One region of the Streptomyces sp. NPDC050423 genome, then DNA from elsewhere that is predicted to be linked to it. Evidence: riboswitches for the same ligand, from Rfam matches in the RefSeq annotation. Region 1 holds a riboswitch; each other region holds the start of a gene.

What was found. A riboswitch is a leader RNA that binds a small molecule or an ion and turns the genes downstream of it on or off. The one in region 1 is predicted to bind cyclic di-AMP.
Region 2: it holds a riboswitch for cyclic di-AMP, as region 1 does, so the genes downstream of both, AB0I52_RS15130 (M23 family metallopeptidase) here and AB0I52_RS23945 (M23 family metallopeptidase) in region 1, are expected to answer to the same signal.
Region 3: it holds a riboswitch for cyclic di-AMP, as region 1 does, so the genes downstream of both, AB0I52_RS07900 (NlpC/P60 family protein) here and AB0I52_RS23945 (M23 family metallopeptidase) in region 1, are expected to answer to the same signal.
Region 4: it holds a riboswitch for cyclic di-AMP, as region 1 does, so the genes downstream of both, AB0I52_RS13660 (transglycosylase family protein) here and AB0I52_RS23945 (M23 family metallopeptidase) in region 1, are expected to answer to the same signal.

Annotation. Positions count from the first base shown of each region.
Region 1 is NZ_JBFAJY010000034.1:66,167-70,998, forward strand. It holds gene AB0I52_RS23930 (hypothetical protein) at 1-150, opposite strand, end outside; tRNA gene AB0I52_RS23935 (tRNA-Met) at 443-516, shown strand; gene AB0I52_RS23940 (PP2C family protein-serine/threonine phosphatase) at 833-1,915, shown strand; cyclic di-AMP (ydaO/yuaA leader) riboswitch at 2,209-2,362, shown strand; gene AB0I52_RS23945 (M23 family metallopeptidase) at 2,374-3,525, shown strand; gene AB0I52_RS23950 (aldo/keto reductase) at 3,668-4,630, shown strand; gene AB0I52_RS23955 (PrsW family glutamic-type intramembrane protease) at 4,627-4,832, opposite strand, start outside.
Region 2 is NZ_JBFAJY010000017.1:31,283-36,114, reverse strand. It holds gene AB0I52_RS15135 (pitrilysin family protein) at 1-844, shown strand, start outside; cyclic di-AMP (ydaO/yuaA leader) riboswitch at 1,056-1,222, shown strand; gene AB0I52_RS15130 (M23 family metallopeptidase) at 1,236-2,072, shown strand; gene AB0I52_RS15125 (GntR family transcriptional regulator) at 2,248-2,955, shown strand; gene AB0I52_RS15120 (HPr family phosphocarrier protein) at 3,135-3,416, opposite strand; gene AB0I52_RS15115 (GNAT family N-acetyltransferase) at 3,589-4,832, shown strand, end outside.
Region 3 is NZ_JBFAJY010000007.1:78,298-83,129, reverse strand. It holds gene pcrA (DNA helicase PcrA) at 1-1,717, opposite strand, end outside; cyclic di-AMP (ydaO/yuaA leader) riboswitch at 1,991-2,156, shown strand; gene AB0I52_RS07900 (NlpC/P60 family protein) at 2,155-3,318, shown strand; gene AB0I52_RS07895 (hypothetical protein) at 3,414-3,767, opposite strand; gene AB0I52_RS07890 (NlpC/P60 family protein) at 4,125-4,832, shown strand, end outside.
Region 4 is NZ_JBFAJY010000015.1:5,253-10,084, forward strand. It holds gene AB0I52_RS13650 (septum formation initiator family protein) at 1-452, opposite strand, end outside; gene eno (phosphopyruvate hydratase) at 570-1,856, opposite strand; gene AB0I52_RS13660 (transglycosylase family protein) at 2,131-2,877, opposite strand; cyclic di-AMP (ydaO/yuaA leader) riboswitch at 2,882-3,053, opposite strand; gene AB0I52_RS13665 (transglycosylase family protein) at 3,366-4,346, opposite strand; partial or broken gene AB0I52_RS13670 (cytochrome P450) at 4,452-4,832, opposite strand, start outside.

The sequences.
Region 1 (4,832 bases):
GCCGATGATCGCGTAATTGACTCCCGCGCTCATCACCGCCCCGATCACTCCACCGATCACGCCGCTGATGACGGCACCGCGCAGCGGTGAGGCCACAGCGGCTGTGGGAGCGGACGCGGGGACGGGGGCGGGAGTGAGCGGTGCGGTCATCGGCGGAGGCCCTCCAGTCAGGCTGCGATGAGAGACCGGGAGCGGCTTGCGGGGCGCGGTGAAGCGGGCGGTCCCGGGTCTGCTCGCACGGGCAGCCCACCGGTCCGGGGGATGCAGCAGATACCTTGCGACAGAACACGTGTTCCTCGCAACACCTTCTCAATTTCGACACTCTGACGTTCGTGGCACGGTTCGTCGGGAGGACTGCCGGGGGAGAGGGAGCAGGGGGGCGGGGGACGTGCGCGGGGTGGTCATGAGTGCGTCGAACATGCCGTAGAGTTGTGTTTACCGACGCGGGGTGGAGCAGCTCGGTAGCTCGCTGGGCTCATAACCCAGAGGTCGCAGGTTCAAATCCTGTCCCCGCTACTGAAGAATCAGGCCCGGTACGCATAAAGCGTGCCGGGCCTGATTCGTTTGTGCATGTGTGCGTTCGCCGAGCCATCGGGCCATCGGGCCATCGGCCCGCCGGCCGGTGCGACCCGCGCCGCGCACGTACTCCCATTGGCCGCCGAGGAGTAGCCCCGCGACCGCGCTCCGGAAAGTCTGGAGGTGGTGCGCGGTACCGTCCGCGGCCCTGAGCGCACCGGGCAGGAGAGCACAGGTGGCGAAGCGGGAGCAGCGCCGAGGGAGGCGTGCCGGCCAGATCCGGAACCGCCGTTTCGTCCGGGCGCTGCCTGGGGTGATGATCATCGGCGCGTTGGTGTTCGACTTCTTCACCCCGGCCGCCTTCACGGCTGTCCCGCTCTTCGCCGCGGCCCCGCTGATCGCCGCGCCGTTCTTCTCGCTGGCGGGCACCATCCGTGTCGGAGCCGCCGCGCTGGTGGCCGTCGCGGTGCTGCGGCTCTACCACGGCGCTCTGTTCCAGGTCGTGCCGTCCATCGAGCTCCTCACGGTCCTCACCGTCTCCGTGCTCGCGGTCTTCATCAACGGCGTCGTACGGCGCAGCAACGAGCAGCTGGCCTCCGCGCGGGTCATCGCGGAAACCGCCATGCGCGCGGTGCTGCCGACGCCGTCCGACCGGATCGGCGGCCTGTACGTGGCCGCGCGGTACGAGGCGGCGCAGGCGGACGAGTTCGTCGGCGGCGACCTGTTCTCGGTCACGGACACCCCGTACGGGGTGCGGCTGGTGGTCGGGGACGTGCGCGGCAAGGGCCTGGACGCGGTCGAGGCGGTGGCGGTGATCATCGGCGCGTTCCGGGAGGCCGCCGAGCAGGAGCAGTCACTGGAGGGGGTGGCTCAGCGGCTGGAGCGTGCGCTGGCGCGGGAATCGAGCAGAAGCGGCGGCCTCGACGCGGTCGAGGGGTTCATCACCGCCGTCCTCGCCGAGATCCCGCCGGATGAGACCCGGATGCGGATCGTCAATCGCGGCCACCCCGAACCCCTGCTGCTGCACTTGGACGGGGCGCTGGACGTACTGCGGCCCACGTTGCCCGCACTGCCCCTGGGGATGGACCTGGGTGTGTGGCCGGACCGCTCCGACGAGTGGGAGCTGCCCGCCGGGTCGACGCTCCTCCTGTACACGGACGGCCTCTCCGAGGCCCGTGACGCCGCCGGGGCCTTCTACGACCCCGCGGAACGGCTGCGCGGACGGATCTTTCAGGGTCCCGAGGAACTGCTGTCGGCGCTGACCGATGACGTACGGCTGCACACCGGTGGGGTGACGACCGACGACATGGCGCTCCTCGCGGTCGCGCGCCCCATCGAGGGTCAGCCGGAGCGGCGCACGACCGTGAGGATAGTGGGTCTGGGGGATGGCACCGGGTGAGGGTGAGGGTGAAGGGGTGGACGGGGGAGAGGGTGAGCAGAGGTGCGGGTGAGGCTGCGGCCGATGCCACCGTGCGTAACCGTAAGGAACCCCTCCGCATAACATTTGACGCAACGTCAGAAAACGGATAACGATTGAGGGGCGATCAACTCGCCCGATTCCACCCGGTTGTGTCCCCTAAGTCCAGGCCAATGACGTGAATGATCAGTTGGAACGGCTTGGAATCGGACCCGTGTGTCTATTAACGTTCGATAACGCAGCGCGGTTGTCCCAGCCGCCGTCAGAGGCGGCACCGTGCGCGAGCGCCGAATTCCGCAAGGGAACCGGGGAACCACCTACATGGGGTGAATCGGGCATCTCTGTCTCGTCGAGAGACGGAGGAACCCGTAGGAGACCTTCCTGCTCCGAACCCGTCAGCTAACCCGGTAGGCGAGAAGGAAGGAAAGGAGTGCGCCCCAGTGGCGTCCAACAAGCCTGCCCCCGAAGCCCCCTCCCGGTTCGTACCCGAACACGGAAATGACTTCGGAACCGGGCCCGGTGCCGTCTACGGCACCCACCACGGAACCGCTTACGGAACCGATCGGGGCAGCGAGTTCGGCAACGGCTTCCTGGCCGACGAGACCGAGTCCGGCAAGGCGTGGGAGGAATGGAACCCCACCGAGGAGTCCGTCCGCCCCGTACGCGGCAAGCACCGCGTCGCCAAGCAGCGCAACGGTCTCGCCCGTAGCTCCACCGTCCTCGGCGTCGGTGTCATCGCGGCCGTCGGCGCGGGCGGCATGGCCTCCGCGCAGAGCAAGCCGCCGGTCTCCATCTCCCTTCCCGACGCCATCTCGGACAAGCTCCCCGAGGCCAGGTCCCTGCCGGGCGTCGGCGCACTGTTCTCCAGTGGGTCCGAGGCGGAGAAGGCCGGGACCGAGACCGCTTCCGCCCCGCTGACGACGGCCGGCATCACCACCACCGAGGCCGAGCAGGGCACGACGGACGCCGGCGAGGCGCTCCGCGCCCGCATCCTCCAGCAGGCCGAGCAGCAGCAGGACTCCGCCGACGCGGAGGCCAAGGAGGCCGAGGAGAAGGCCGCCGCGGAGAAGGCGGCCGCCGAGGCGAAGACGCAGCAGGACGCCGCGGAGGCCAAGGTCGCCGCCGCGAAGAAGAAGGCGGAGGCAGAGGCGAAGAAGAAGGCGGAGGCCGCGCGGCTCGCCAAGCTCGCCGCCAGCTACGCCATCCCCACCTCCTCGTACACGATCACCTCGACCTTCGGCGAGGCCGGTTCGATGTGGTCCTCCGGCTACCACACGGGCCTCGACTTCGCGGCGCCGACCGGTACCCCGATCAAGGCCATCCACAGCGGCACCGTCAAGTCGGCCGGCTGGTCCGGTGCTTACGGCTACCGCACGGTCCTGGAGCTCGAGGACGGTACGGAGCTGTGGTTCTGCCACCAGTCCTCGATCGGTGTCGGCGTCGGCCAGAAGGTCACCACCGGGGACACCATCGGGCGCGTCGGCGCGACCGGCAATGTGACCGGCCCGCACCTTCACCTTGAGGTCCACACCCCGGACGGCACCGGGATCGACCCGATGACCTGGCTGCGCGCCCGGGGCCTGACGGTCTGAGCAGGCCGCCGCCGAACCCCGGCAGTCCTGACGCTCACCCCCCGACGTCGGGGCTGCCGGTCTGCCGCTGCCTCCGTATCCGTAGCTGCACACGGCACGGAACAACGGAATAGCGGAGACGGTGGAACGAGTTGTTCCATCCATGACTTCTCTCCGCAAGCTCGGATCGTCCAGCCTTCAGGTCTTCCCGCTCTCCCTCGGCGGCAACGTCTTCGGCTGGACCGCCGACGAGGCGCAGTCCTTCGCCGTGCTCGACGCGTACGCGGCGGCAGGCGGCAACTTCATCGATACCGCGGACTCGTACTCCTCCTGGGCCCCCGGCAACGAGGGCGGCGAGTCGGAGACCCTCATCGGCAAGTGGTTCGCGGCGCGGGGCAACCGTTCAGACATCGTCCTGGCCACCAAGGTCGGCTCCCACCCCTCGTACAAGGGGCTCTCCCCCGCCACCGTCAAGGCCGCGGTCGAGGAGTCGCTGCGCCGGCTCGGTACCGACCACATCGACCTCTACTACACGCACTTCGACGACGAGACGGTCCCGGTCGAGGAGATCATCACCGCCCTCGACCAGTTGGTGAAGGACGGCAAGGTCCGTGAGATCGCCGCCTCCAACATCGCCCCGGAGCGGCTCCGCGCCTCGCTGGACTTCTCCGAGCGCGAGGGGCTGGCCCGTTACGTGGCCCTGCAGCCGCACTACAACCTCGTTTCCAGGGACACCTACGAGGGCGAGCTCCAGGACACCGCTGCCGACGCCGGGCTCGCCGCCGTCCCGTACTCCGCCCTCGCCTCCGGCTTCCTCACCGGCAAGTACCGCCCCGGTACGACCGTGGACAGCGCGCGCGCCGGAATGGCGGGCCGGCACCTGGAGTCGGAGCGTGGGCAGAAGGTCCTCGCCGCGCTCGACAAGGTGGCGCAGGAGCGGAACGCCGAGATCGCGACCGTGGCGCTGGCCTGGCTGGCGGCCCAGTCGACCGTCGCCGCCCCGATCGCCTCCGCCCGTACGGTCGAGCAGCTGCCCGCGCTGGTGGCCGTCGCCGATCTGCGGCTCACGGACCAGGAGCTGACCGAGCTCACCGAGGCATCCGCCCAGAACCGTTCCACGACCTAGGTGTACTGGTCCGGGTACTGGTCCGGGTACTGATCCGGAGGGTTGTACGGCGCCGGGTTGTGGAGCGGCGCGTCGTACGGGGACTGTGCGTACGGCTGACCCTGGTACGGCGGCTGTCCGTACGGGGGTTGGGCGTACGGGGGTTGGGCGTACGGATACGTGGGGTGCGGATGCCGGGCGTGGCTGCCGTAGGGCTGGTACG
Region 2 (4,832 bases), on a different contig from region 1:
GACCGTGGAGCGGATCGACTCCGCGGCCGTCCGCGCCTTCTACGACGCCCACGTCCGGCCGTCCACCGCGACCGCCGTGGTCGTCGGTGACCTCACCGGCATCGACCTGGACGCCCTGCTCGCCGACACCGTCGGCGACTGGTCGGGCAACACGGCGGAGCGCCGCCCCGTCCCGCCGATCACCGCCGACGACACCGGCCGGGTGGTGATCGTGGACCGCCCCGGAGCGGTGCAGACGCAGCTGCTCCTCGGCCGGATCGGCGCCGACCGGCACGACAGCGTCTGGCCCGCCCAGGTGCTCGGCACGTACTGCCTGGGCGGCACGCTGACCTCCCGCCTGGACCGGGTGCTGCGCGAGGAGAAGGGCTACACCTACGGCGTGCGCGCCTTCGCCCAGGTGCTGCGCTCCTCGGCCCGGGACGCCGCCTCGGGGGCGACGGGCGCAGCGATGCTCGCCATCAGCGGCTCGGTGGACACGGAGTCCACCGGTCCGGCGCTGGAGGACCTGTGGAAGGTGCTGCGGACCCTGGCCGCGGAGGGTCTGACGGACGCGGAGCGCGAGACGGCCGTGCAGAACCTCGTGGGCGTCGCACCGCTGAAGTTCGAGACGGCGGCCTCCGTCGCCGCCACCCTCGCGGACCAGGTCGAGCAGCACCTCCCGGACGACTACCAGGCGCACCTGTACGCGCGCCTCGCGGACACCGGCACGGTGGAGGCGACGGCGGCCGTGGTCAACGCCTTCCCGGGGGACCGGCTGGTCACGGTCCTCGTCGGGGACGCCGCACAGATCGAGCAGCCCGTCAGGGCCCTCGGCATCGGAGAGGTCTCGGTCGTCACCGGCTGACCGCTCAATCCTCCTGAAAGTGGGGCAAAAGGAAGGCCCTGGCAGATCACCCTCCGCCAGGGCCTTCCCTTTTGTCCGATTTAGGGGAGAGGTTACCTGTCTGCCCTGTGGGATGTGCTACAAATCCGCCTGTCCGTTTGGTGTGGGGAAGTGCCCCCGCTTAGCGTCGGCTCGGCTGTCCGCCACTCGTATGCCGCATCCGTGACGTACCGGGCAGTCATCGCCGAGTCCCCGTCAGGCGCGAGCCCGGGGAGCCGGGGACCCACGCAGTCCCTGGGGTGAATCGGGTGCCCATGCCTCAGTGAGGCCGGGGGATCCGTAGGAGACCTTCCTGCTCCGAACCCGTCAGCTAACCCGGTAGGCGAGAAGGAAGGAAAGGACCAGCCACTTCATGGCGTTCACCCGTGCCACGGGGAAGCACCGTGCCCCGAGCCGTCTGACGCGCTGCGGCGCGAAGGCCGTCGGCATCGCGACCCTGGCCACCACCGGCGTCATCGGCTCCCTGGCCTCCCCGGCCCTCGCCGCGGACGCCGAGACCCCCGCCACCGACGAGACAGGCCTCTCCCAGGCCATCGCCATCGAGGGCGACCTGGCCGACCGGATCGACGCGCAGGCGGACGCGCAGCAGCACCAGGCCGATGCCGCCGCGAAGGCGAAGGCGGAAGCCAAGGCGAAGGCCGAGGCCGAGAAGAAGGCTGACGCCAAGAAGAAGGCCGACGCCAGGGCCAGGGCGGCCGCGAAGGCCAAGGCCGCCGCCAGGGCCGAGGCGGCCCGCGAGAGCGAGGCGCGTGCCGCCCGCTCCGCCGAGCGCGCCCGGCTGGGCACCTTCCAGCTCCCCGTCGCAGGTTCCTACGTGAGCACCGGCTACAAGTCCAGTGGCTCCCTGTGGTCCTCCGGCAGCCACTCCGGCATCGACTTCCACGCCGCGTCCGGCAGCTCCGTCGTCGCCGTCGGCGCCGGCACGGTCGTCGAGGCCGGCTGGGGCGGCGCGTACGGCAACAACATCGTGCTCCGGATGACGGACGGCACCTACACCCAGTACGGCCACCTCTCCTCGATCGGCGTCTCCGTCGGCCAGAGCGTCGGCCAGGGGCAGCGAATCGGCCTCTCCGGCTCCACCGGCAACTCCACCGGACCGCACCTCCACTTCGAGGCCCGGACCACGCCGTCGTACGGCTCCGACATGGACCCGGTCGCCTATCTGCGCGCCCACGGCGTCACCGTCTGACCGACGCGCGAAGCGCTTCGGTGAAAGGCCCCGGCAGCCCGCCGGGGCCTTCGTCGTGTCCAAAAGATATTCATGAATTTCCACCCGGCATCGGAAATGCGACCGCATTGCAATAGAGTCACAGGACAGGCGTCGATCGGCCGCGTTCCGCGGGGACTGAGGCGGAGGTTCGGACATGCGCATTCCGGCGCATTCGGTATGCACGGCAATCCGTGACGACATCGTCTCCGGTGTCTTCGAACGCGGCAGCCGACTCACCGAGGAGGTGCTCGCGCGCCGTTACGGGGTTTCCCGCGTCCCGGTACGCGAAGCGCTGCGCACCCTGGAGTCCGAGGGCTTCGTGGTCACCCGCAGGCACGCCGGGGCCTGTGTCGCCGAGCCCGACGAGCAGGAGGCCGCCGACCTCCTGGAGGTCCGGATGCTGCTGGAGCCGCTCGGCGCGGCCCGTGCCGCCCAGCGCCGCACCGACGCCCACCTCAAGGTGCTGCGCGGCCTGGTCAGGCTGGGTCAGGAGCGGGCCCGCCGGGGCGAGGGCGAGGATCTGCGCTCACTGGGCGGCTGGTTCCACGAGACGCTGGCCCAGTCCTCCGGCAGCCCCGGCCTGATCGCGCTGCTCACCCAGCTCCGGCACAAGATCGCCTGGATGTACGCGGTCGACCAGCCGGCCCGTCCGGCCGATTCCTGGGCCGAGCACGGGGCCATCGTGGACGCCGTGGCGCGCGGCGACGCGGAACGCGCTCGGGCGCTGGCCGCCCAGCACGCCGAGCGGGCCACCGCTGCCCACCGGCTGCGCCGCGCCGGCCGGCCGGGTGCCGCCGTCCCCCGCGCCGGCCGGGTGAGGACTTCGCAACCTGCCGTAAACACCCCGAGCGGCCGGCATTAACAATGAAGCCGTATACAAGGAACAGGGTATTCAGTGGCGCCTTCTTCTTGCTGCCCTGAATTATTCCGCGTGGGTTTTTCTCCATGGTTCGTCATTCCCGCGCACACGAAAGAGCCGCGACTCCCGGTCGGGGGTGTCGCGGCTCTTTCGCAGGAATTTCGGCGGTCGTGACCGCTGGGTCAGACGGTCTCCGGAAGCTCGTCGAGCCCCTCGGCGACCAGCTTGGACAGACGGTCCAGAGCAGCTTCGGCGTTGTCGGCCTCGGAAGCGAGAACGATCTCCTCGCCGCCCTGGGCACCGAGCCCGAGCACCGCGAGCATGGACGCGGCGTTCACCGGATTGCCGTCGGCCTTGGCGATGGTCACGGGTATCCCGGAGGCCGTGGCCGCACGGACGAAGATGGATGCGGGGCGGGCGTGCAGGCCCTCGGCCCAACCGACGTTGACGCGGCGCTCAGCCATGGTTCTGCCCTTCACGAATCAATGGTTGTCTAGACCAGTCTCTCATGCAGTGTGTGATGCTCCAGCCGACCCGCGACACGTCCGCGGGCCGCTCGTACCGTCGACCGGCCACCCTCAGACTGCCCCGGCCCCGACCCCCACGCGACCGCTGACCGAGCCGTACGCTTTGCCCATGGAGCCCTCTCCGGAGCAGAGTCCGCATCACGTCTACCCCGACCACTGGGAGGCGGACGTGGTGCTCCGCGACGGCGGCACCGCGCGGATCAGGCCGATCACCACGGACGATGCCGAACGACTGGTCAGCTTTTACGAGCAGGTGTCCCCGGAGTCGAAGTACTACCGTTTCTTCGCTCCCTACCCCCGGCTCTCCGCCAAGGACGTCCACCGCTTCACCCATCACGACTACGTCGACCGGGTGGGACTCGCCGTCATGGTGGGCGGCGAGTTCATCGCCACGGTCCGCTACGACCGGATCGACGCCCAGGGCAGGCCCGCGTCGGCCCCGGCGGACGAGGCGGAGGTCGCCTTCCTCGTCCAGGACGCGCACCAGGGCCGCGGCGTCGCCTCCGCGCTGCTCGAACACATCGCGGCCGTCGCCCGCGAGCGCGGCATCCGGCGCTTCGCCGCCGAGGTGCTGCCCGCCAACAACAAGATGATCAAGGTGTTCCGGGACGCCGGGTACACCCAGCAGCGCAGCTTCGAGGACGGCTCCGTCCACCTCACCCTGGACCTCGAACCGACCGCCGAGTCGCTCGCCGTCCAGCGCGCCCGGGAGCAGCGTGCCGAGGCACGCTCCGTGCAGCGGCTGCTCGCACCCGGCTCCGTCGCCGTCATCGGCGCGGGGCGCACCCCCGGCGGGGTCGGCCGCACCGTCCTGCGCAACCTCCTGGGCGCGGGCTTCACCGGCCGCACCTACGCCGTGAACAGCGCCCTCGCCGCCGGCCAGGACACCATCGACGGAGTGCCCGCCCACCGCTCCCTCGGCGAGATCGGCGAACCCGTCGACCTCGCCGTCGTCGCCGTACCGGCCGAGCGGGTCCCGGAGGCCGTCGCGGACTGCGGGGAACACGGCGTCCAGGGCCTGGTGGTCCTCTCCGCCGGATACGCCGAGTGGGGCGCCGAGGGCCGCGAACGGCAGCGCGAACTGGTGCGCCAGGCCCGCTCTTACGGCATGAGGATCATCGGCCCGAACGCCTTCGGCATCATCAACAACTCCGAAGCGGTCCGGCTGAACGCCTCCCTGGCCCCGGAACGGCCCGCCTCCGGGCGCATCGGCCTGTTCACCCAGTCCGGCGCGATCGGCATCGCCCTGCTCTCCGGGCTCTACCGGCGCGGCGCCGGCCTCTCCACCTTCATCTCGGCCGGCAACCGCGCCGACATCTCCGGCAACGACTTCCTCCAGTACTGGTACGAGGA
Region 3 (4,832 bases), on a different contig from region 1:
TCTCGTCCTGCGGGTCGGTGGAGGCCTGGAGTTCGGCGAGGTAACCGGTCCGCTCCATGACCGCCTCCAGCACCACCGCGGGGCCCGCGCCCGACTCGACGATCGTGCGCAGCTCCTCCATCAGCGTGTTGAACCGCTTGACGGCGTTGGCGGAGCGCGCGGCCATGCCGTACGCCTCGTCGACGCGGCGCAGCGCCTGCGGGAAGGTGATCTTCTCGCGCAGCGACAGGGCGTCGATCATCGCCTCGGCCCGGTCACCGATGCCGCGCTTGGGCACGTTGAGGATGCGGCGCAGCGGGACCGTGTCCTCGGGGTTGGAGAGGACCCGGAGGTAGGCCAGGACGTCCCGGACCTCCTTGCGCTCGTAGAAGCGCACACCGCCGACGACCTTGTAGGGCAGGCCGACCCGGATGAAGATCTCCTCGAAGACACGGGACTGCGCGTTCGTCCGGTAGAAGATCGCGACGTCGCCGGCCTTGGCGTCGCCCGCGTCGGTCAGCCGGTCGATCTCGTCGGCGACGAACTGCGCCTCGTCGTGCTCGGTGTCCGCGACGTAGCCGGTGATCCGGGCGCCTGATCCGGCGTTGGTCCAGAGGTTCTTCGGGCGGCGGCTCTCGTTGCGCTCGATGACGGCGTTGGCGGCGGACAGGATCGTCTGGGTGGAACGGTAGTTCTGTTCCAGCAGGATCGTGGTCGCGTCCGGGTAGTCCTCCTCGAACTGGAGGATGTTGCGGATCGTGGCGCCCCGGAAGGCGTAGATCGACTGGTCCGCGTCACCGACGACGCACAGCTCGCCGGGGGCGTCGGCGGCACCGGCCGGGCCGACCAGTTCCCGTACGAGCGTGTACTGGGCGTGGTTGGTGTCCTGGTACTCGTCGACCAGGACGTGCCGGAAGCGGCGGCGGTAGTGCTCGGCGACGTCGGGGAAGGCCTGGAGCAGGTGCACCGTCGTCATGATGATGTCGTCGAAGTCCAGCGCGTTGGCCTCGCGCAGCCGGGACTGGTACATCGCGTAGGCCTGGGCGAGCGTCTTCTCGAAACCGTCCGCGGCCTGGCCGGCGAAGGTCTCCTCGTCGATCAGCTCGTTCTTCAGGTTCGACACCTTCGCCGTGAACGACTTCGGCGGGAAGCGCTTCGGGTCGAGGTCGAGATCGCGGCAGACCAGGGCCATCAGCCGCTTGGAGTCCGCGGCGTCGTAGATCGAGAACGAGGACGTGAAGCCGAGCCTCTTCGACTCGCGGCGCAGGATCCGGACGCACGCGCTGTGGAAGGTCATGACCCACATGGCGTTGGCGCGGGGGCCGACGAGCTGCTCGACGCGCTCCTTCATCTCGCCGGCGGCCTTGTTGGTGAAGGTGATCGCCAGGATCTGGCCGGGGTGCACGCCCCGCTCGGCGAGCAGGTGGGCGATGCGGTGGGTCAGTACCCGGGTCTTGCCCGAACCGGCCCCGGCGACGATGAGCAGCGGGGACCCCGCGTGCACGACGGCGGCGCGCTGCTCGGTGTTCAGCCCGTCGAGCAGCGCGGCGGCGTCGATCACCGGGCGGTGGGCCCCGTCGCGGTAGTACGCGTCGCGGGGCGGCGGGGGCCCGTCGAACACGCCCCCGAAGAGGTCCTCCGGCACCGCTTCGGGTGCGGAGTCCTCGGGGGGCGGCGGGGGCCCTTCCTCCGCGTGCTGGAGGCCGGCCAGGAAACTGTCGTCAAAGAGGCTGCTCATCGCTGTCCGAGTCTAGGGCCTGTCCGGCGGATCAAGGCCGGGGCCGCATGGCGAACCGCACACCTCCGCGCACCGCCGCGCGGGCACCCAGAGCGATGCCGGACCCACACTGCGTGGACGGATCCCGCGCCTGACCTGCCCGCACCGCGTCCACTTCACCAAGGTCACGAAAATGTATCGGGCATATCGAACATCAACCTTCACAGCGGCACCATGAGTTGGCTAGCGTGCACGTTCGGGCGGCCCGTACCCCCAGAGGCGAACCACGCCGAGCGGGCGTCCACGCCGAATCCTGGGCTGCCCGTACGGAGTCCGGAACCGGGGACCCACACGCAGCACCGGGGTGAATCGGTCCGAATCCCCCACCTGGACCGTAGGGCAGCCTTCCGTTCCGCCCGAACCCGACAGCTAACCCGGTAGGCGGTCCACGGAAGGAGATGCCGGCCTTGGCGTCGCATCGCAAACCGCGCCCCCGGGTGCGCAGCACCACCCCGGCCATCGGGTTCACGACGGCCGCACTCGCCTCGGTGACCCTGCTGTCCACGCAGAGCGCGCTGGCGGCCCCGGCCCCGAAGCCCAGCATCGAGGACGTCCAGAAGAAGGTCGACGACCTCTACCGGCAGGCGGGCACCGCGACCCAGCACTACGACCAGGCGAAAGAGGCGTCCGCCAAGCAGCGCACCAAGGTGGACACGCTGCTGGACGACATCGCCGAGCGCGCCGACAAGCTGAACGACGCCCGCCGGACGCTCGGGAACTACGCCGCAGCCCAGTACCGCGACGGTGCGCTCGCGCCGACCGCCACCTTCTTCCTGGCGAACGACCCGCAGTCGTTCTTCGACCAGACCCACCTCATGAACCGGATGGCCGCGAACCAGCAGCAGGCCGTCACGGACTTCCGTACGAAGCAGGCCGAGGCGTCGAAGAAGCGCGCCGAGGCGGTGACGGGCCTGGAGACGCTCACCGCGTCCCAGACCAGGCTGCGCACCAGCAAGCGGAACGTCCAGGACAAGCTGACCGAGGCCCGCACGCTGCTGTCGAAGCTCACCGCCGAGGAGAAGGCTCGCCTCGCCGAGCTGGAGCAGAAGAAGAAGGACGAGGCCGAGCGCAAGGCGGCGGAGCTGGCGAAGAAGCAGGCCGCCGCGGAGGCGGAGGCCGACCGCAAGGCCAAGGAGGCCGGGAGCGGGACCGGCACGGGCACCGGGAGCGGCACGGGCACCGGGACGGGTTCCGGCTCGGACAGCAGCGCCACGACGAAGGCCGAGAAGGTCCTCGCGTTCGCCAGGGCCCAGATCGGCAAGCCGTACGTCTGGGGGGCGACCGGCCCGTCCTCGTACGACTGCTCGGGGCTCACCCAGGCGGCCTGGAAGGCGGCGGGCGTCAGTATTCCGCGGACCACCTGGGACCAGGTGAACGTCGGCACCCGGATCGCGACGGCGGATCTGCGGCCCGGGGACCTGGTCTTCTTCTACGACGACATCAGCCACGTCGGCATCTACAAGGGCGACGGCATGATGATCCACGCGCCGAAGCCGGGGGCGAACGTGCGCGAGGAATCGATCTACTACATGCCGATCTACGGGAGCGTGCGGCCCGGTTAGGGGCGTTGCGGTACGGCGGGTGGCCCCGCGGGAAGCGGCCACCCGCCGGCTGCTGCCCGGTCAGGTCGGGTCGCGTCGCGTCAGGTCAGGTCGCGTCAGGTCCAGAGCGTGGCGATGAAGATGTTGACGACCGTCAGTCCGCCCACCGCCGCGAAGAGACCCTTCTCGACCTTCTCCTCGTCCCGCTTGACGTAGACGATCCCGAGGATGACGACCAGGATCAGCAGCTTGATGCCGATCTTGACGTTGTTCACGGGGTGGTCGTCGGCCTGGTCGAGCCCGACCAGGGCGATACCGGTGACCAGCATCGTCAGCGCGCCGTGCAGCATCCCCGGCACGAAGCGCGCGGTCCCCGCCCCCATCGCCTTCATCTGGGTGAGGAAACCCCCCAGCAGGGCGGCGATTCCGATGATGTGCAGGGCGACGAAGACATCGATGAGTACACGCATGGTTCCGCACCTTAGCCCTGGCCGTATCAGCCTGCCGCAGCCAGGTGAGGCTTACTGGAGGCTTGACCGACAAATGCACCAATTGCCTGACTCTGGTGCAATTTTTCCGGTCATTCAGCAACAACGCTGCACTAAATTCGGGCAATAGGCGTCATTACGACTCCTGCCCGTGCCCCGGGTTTAGCGTCCCTACCAGGTGACCGGATCACCGCCGCTCCGCACCCGGACGGCACCGTCCGGTCGCCCCGCCGAGAGATCCGGCGGCGGGCCGCTCCCCCTGTTGGTGACCCGCCGCCGGACCGGGCGGGCCCGCCGGTAGGCCCCGACGGGCAGTCGACAGGAAGGACCCCCGCCCTCGTGGCCGCGCACCGGAAACCCAAGCAGCGCCCTTACACCGGCTCTGCCGCCCGCACCGCAGCGACCCTCGCCCTCGCCGGGGCCGCGACCGCTGCCGCGCTGCCGGGATCCGCGCACGCCGACCCGACGCCCACTCCCGCCCGGGTCAAGGCCGAGGTGGACCGGCTGTACCGGGAGGCGGAGGTCGCCACCGAGCAGTACAACGGCGCGAAGGTAAAGGCGGCGGCCACCGCCGAGTCCATCGACGCGATGCGCGACGAGGCCGCCCGCAGGACCGAGCGGCTCAACGCCTCGCGCGACGCGCTGGGCGCGTACGCCGCAGCGCAGTATCGCTCCGGCGGTCTCGACCCGTCCCTCCAGCTGGCGCTCTCCTCGGACCCCGACCAGTACCTGGAGCGCGCCTCGTACGTGGAGCGGGCCGCCGCCGGCCGGGCCGACGAGGTGCGCGCCGTGCAGCGCCAGGTCGCGGACGTGGCCCAGCTGCGGTCCGAGGCGGCGGGGCAGCTGGCCGAGCTCACCGCCCGCCAGGCCGACCTGAAGAGGCACCGGGCGACGGTCCGGGCCAAGCTGTCCGAGGCCCGCGAGCTGCTGGCCCGCCTCTCCCCCGCCCAGCGCGCCGCGTACGACGCCTCGGACGGGGGCCGCGGCGCGGGCCACGCCGACCGCAGCTTCCCGCGCGGCTCCGACCGGGCGCCGAACGCCCGCGCC
Region 4 (4,832 bases), on a different contig from region 1:
TCGACGCCGTCCCACAGGTTGGAGTGCCACGGCCGGCCGGACTCGCCCGGCTTTCCGTTGCGCTCCTTGACCGCGTCGGGGTCGACCACCGTGTAGCCGGTCTCTCCCGGAAGAAGGTAATGCAGGTGCTCGCGGGCCAGCCGCTTGACGTAGGCGTCGTCCTGGAGACGCGACTTCTCGTCGCGCAGCTCCTCGGTGCGTGCCTCGGCCTCCTGTGCGAGCCGCTCCTGGTCGGCGATCTCGTCGCGCTGCGACACGTACTGACGCATCGGGTACGCGAGGGCGACGACCAGGGAGCAGACGATCAGGGCCAGGAAGGCCGCCCGGCCGGTGAGCCGGGAGCGGTGCGCCTGACGGCGGTTCTGGGACCTGTAGACGCGGGCTGCGGTCTGCTCACCGAGCAGCCTCAGCCGGGTCGCGGTGGAGAACCGGTCCCGGTCCTTCGCGGCCATGTCTCCGCCTCCCCATTACGCACGTCCGTCCCCGCACACGGTACGGGACCGAGTGCGGGGACGGACGGAGGCCGGGGCGTCGGTCCCGGTCGAGCTTGTCAGCCCTTGCCGTGTTCGTCAGTTCGCGGAGCGGAACCGCGGGAACGCCGAGCGGCCCGCGTACACCGCGGCGTCGTCGAGGATCTCCTCGATGCGCAGCAGCTGGTTGTACTTGGCGACACGGTCCGAGCGGGCCGGGGCGCCGGTCTTGATCTGGCCGCAGTTCACGGCGACCGCGAGGTCGGCGATGGTGACGTCCTCGGTCTCGCCGGAACGGTGCGACATCATGCACTTGAAGCCGTTGCGCTGGGCCAGCTCGACGGCGTCCAGGGTCTCGGTCAGCGAGCCGATCTGGTTGACCTTGACGAGCAGGGCGTTGGCGGAGCCCTCCTCGATGCCGCGGGCCAGGCGCTCCGGGTTGGTGACGAAGAGGTCGTCGCCGACGATCTGCACCTTGGCGCCGATCTTGTCGGTGATGACCTTCCAGCCGGCCCAGTCGTCCTCGTACAGCGGGTCCTCGATGGAGACCAGCGGGTACGCGTCGACGAGCTCCTCGTAGTACTCGGTCATCTCGGCGGCCGAGCGGGACTTGCCCTCGAACTCGTACTTGCCGTCCTTGTAGAACTCGGACGCGGCGACGTCGAGCGCGAGCGCGATGTCCTTGCCCGGGGCGTAGCCGGCTTCCTTGATGGCCTCGACGATGAGGTCGAGCGCGGCGCGGTTGGACTCCAGGTTCGGCGCGAAGCCGCCCTCGTCACCGAGACCGGTGGACAGGCCCTTGGTCTTCAGGACCTTCTTCAGCGTGTGGTAGACCTCGGCGCCCCAGCGCAGGGCCTCGGAGAAGGACTCCGCGCCGATCGGGGCGATCATGAACTCCTGGATGTCCACGTTGGAGTCGGCGTGCGACCCACCGTTGAGGATGTTCATCATCGGGACGGGCAGCAGGTGCGCGTTCGGGCCACCGAGGTAGCGGAACAGCGGCAGGTCCGAGGCCTCGGACGCGGCGTGGGCGACGGCGAGCGAGACGCCGAGGATGGCGTTGGCGCCGAGCGAGCCCTTGTTCTCGGTGGCGTCCAGGTCGAACATGGCCTGGTCGATCAGCCGCTGCTCGGTCGCGTCGTAGCCGACGAGCTCCGGGCCGATCTGCTCGATCACGGCGAGGACCGCCTTCTCGACGCCCTTCCCGTGGTAGCGGTTGGGGTCACCGTCGCGAAGCTCAATGGCCTCGAACGCACCGGTGGAGGCTCCGGACGGAACAGCAGCACGACCCGTGCTGCCGTCGTCGAGGCCAACCTCGACCTCGACCGTGGGGTTGCCCCGGGAGTCGAGGATTTCCCGGGCTACGACGACGTCGATGGACGGCACGAGGCATCTCCTTCTGGGATATGACGCTGGTTGTGCAGGGTCACTTTGGCCTTGCGACAAGAGCCTAACCGGCCCGGCCGTCTCAGTCGGCCGTCCGCCCGTCCCCTGGGACGAAAAAGGACCCAAGAGCAGGCACAGCAGGGCAAACGGCCAGAAATTTACTGGCCAGTAACTACAACAGTTGAACAATCGACGCGGAAAGCGGTGAGCCCCGGCCCGGCCGCACGGGGGGAGGTGCGGCCGGGCCGGGGCGCTCAGCGAGGAGAGTGCCGAACTACTTCACCAGGTGGAGCTGCTGACCCGGGAAGATCATGTCGGCGTCCTTGACGATGTCCTTGTTCAGCTCGAACAGCTTCTCCCAGCCGCCCTTGACGTCGTGGTCGGCCGCGATCTGGCTCAGCGAGTCGCCGGTGACGACCTTGTACTCGCCGTCGCCCTTCTTGACCTTCTCGCCGGTCGGGGTGGTGACGGTCTTCTTCTGCCCGGCCTCGGGGGCGGTCGAGCGGTCCGAGCGGTTGGTGGCGGGGGCCTCGGTGCGCTCGGCCTTCTTCGGCTCGGCCTGCTGGGCCGGAGCCGACTCCTGCTTCGGAGCGGTCTCGGTCTTGGGGGCGGTGGAGCCGGTGTCGACGCCCGGGTCGACACCGTCGTTGCTCAGGTTGCCGGCGCCGGCGCAGGCCCAGGCGCCCGGTCCCTGCATGTCGAGGAGCTTCTCGGCCACAGCGATCTGCTGGGACTTGCTGGCCAGGTCGGCGCGGGCCGCGTACTGCGTACCGCCGGCGGCGGCCCAGCTGGACTGCGAGAACTGCAGACCGCCGTAGTAGCCGTTGCCGGTGTTGATGGACCAGTTGCCGCCGGACTCGCACTGGGCGACCGCGTCCCACGTGGAGACGGAGGCCGCGGAGGCGCCGGTGGCACCCATCAGGGGCACGGCGATGGCGGCACCCGTCACACCGGCGAGCGTGGCGAAACGGACGGCCTTGGACGGGCGGCGGTGCTTGTTGCCCTTGCTGTTCAGCAGCATCGAGACTTCTCCTCACCGACGCCTACGAGGTGAGCTGTCGGGTTCGGGCCAAGTGAGTTGCCCGGTCGCACGTCCTAGCGCACGACTTAACCCCAAGCCGGTCCTGATGCGTCTTGCGACGATCGGGCCCGGCACTTACCTGGGTCCCCCGCTCCTGCCTACGGCGCTTTACGCGTCTGTTCCCTTCGACCGACGGCAGGATTCGGCGTGACGATCGACGGGGCCCGCGGTGCGAGCGGTTCCGACCGTAAACACACGCAACCCCCACATTCAAAGAAGGACATACCGGATAAGCGGTCCATAATTGCATCTGAAAAACACATGTTTGCGCAGGTCGGAAGGGCTGCGGGGGGAGCTCCCGAACAAGACGCGCCAGTTCACGCGAAGAGACCCATGTCTCACTTAGTCAAAAGTGGGACATAGGCCTCTTAAGCGCCCCGGATTTGAGGCGTTTTCGGCTGTTGATCAGACCGCTTCCGCGGCCGCCCTCATCCGGCCTGCACGCCGAGATCGAGGCTCTGGCCGGGAAGGATGAGGTCCGGGTCGGAACCGACCGTCGCCTTGTTGGCCTCGTACAGCTCGGGCCAGCCGCCGGGCAGCTTCTGTGCGTCAGCAATCGCCCAGAGGTTGTCGCCCGGCCGGACGGTGTACGTACCGTCAGCAGCCGGTGCGCCCTTGTCGCGTGCGTCGCCTTCGCCCCGCGAGGCGTGCCGCCCCGAGTCCCGGTCACTGCCCGCTCCCTCCGGGGCGGGCGCGCCGCGGTGCCTGCCGCCCGCTTCCCCGTCCGAGGAGGACCCGTCCGGGGCGTCCGAGGCGTCCGGGGTGCCCGAGGGGGCGGTCGCGCCGGAGGAGCCGGATGCCGAGGGCGTGGCGGACGGGGAGGCCGAGGCGTCCGGCGTACGGTCCTTGTCGGCGGTGTCGGCCGTGGCGTCGTCCGACGGGGCCTTCGTCGCGCCCTTGGACGCGTCGTCCGAGGGGCCGGCGCTCTTTGACGGGGCGGCACTCGCGGACGGGTCCGCACTCTCGGCCGGGTCCGCGCTCTCGGCCGGGTCGGCGGACCGCGTGCTGCCCGGGTCGACGCCGGGCAGGGACCCGTCGACGGCGAGGCCGGAGATGACCGCGCAGCTGGGCCACGCCTTCGGCCCCTGGGCGTCCAGGACCTTCTCCGCCACGGCGATCTGCTGCGAGCGGCTGGCGAGGTCCGCGCGCGGGGCGTAGGACTCGCCGCCGTACGACTTCCAGACCTCCTGCGAGAACTGCAGGCCGCCGTAGTAGCCGTTGCTGAGGTCGGCACTCCACATGCCGCCGCTCTCGCACTCCGCCACCCGGTCCCAGGTCGAGGCGTCGGCGGCGTGCGCGCCGGCCGCGCCGAGCAGCGGGATGGCAATGGCCGAGCCGGTCACGCCTGCGGCGACGATGATCGCGGGTGCCTGCCGAGGGCGACGGTGTCTGCCGTTCGCGGAGCCCATGGGAATGCCTTCCGTGTGACTGACGAGTGACGGGTGAGTCGAACGGTGAACCTAGCGGGACTCGAACGTGTGTCACAAGTCGATGCAGCAGAGATCACGTAAAAGTCACAGAGTTGACAGCGTGTCACCTTCCCTGGAAGTGGGCCCGGGGGTGAACTCCACCGGAAGCGCGCGCAGTCCGCGCATGATGAGCCCGCCACGCCGGCACAAATCGCCAGGTTCCACCGCAAGCCGCAGGTCCGGAAGGCGTTTCAGCAGCGTGGCGAGCGCGGCCTGTCCCTCCAGCCTGGCGAGCGGTGCTCCCAGGCGGTAATGGATGCCGTGCCCGTAGCCGAGGTGCTGATTGTCACGCCGTGCGAGGTCCAGCGTGTCCGGAGCACCGAAGCGTCCGGGGTCCCGGTCGGCGGCCGCGAGGGACCACGAGGACGGGGTCCCCCTCGGCGACCCGCTGCCCGCCGATCGTCAGCGCCCCGTTGGCGAACCGCC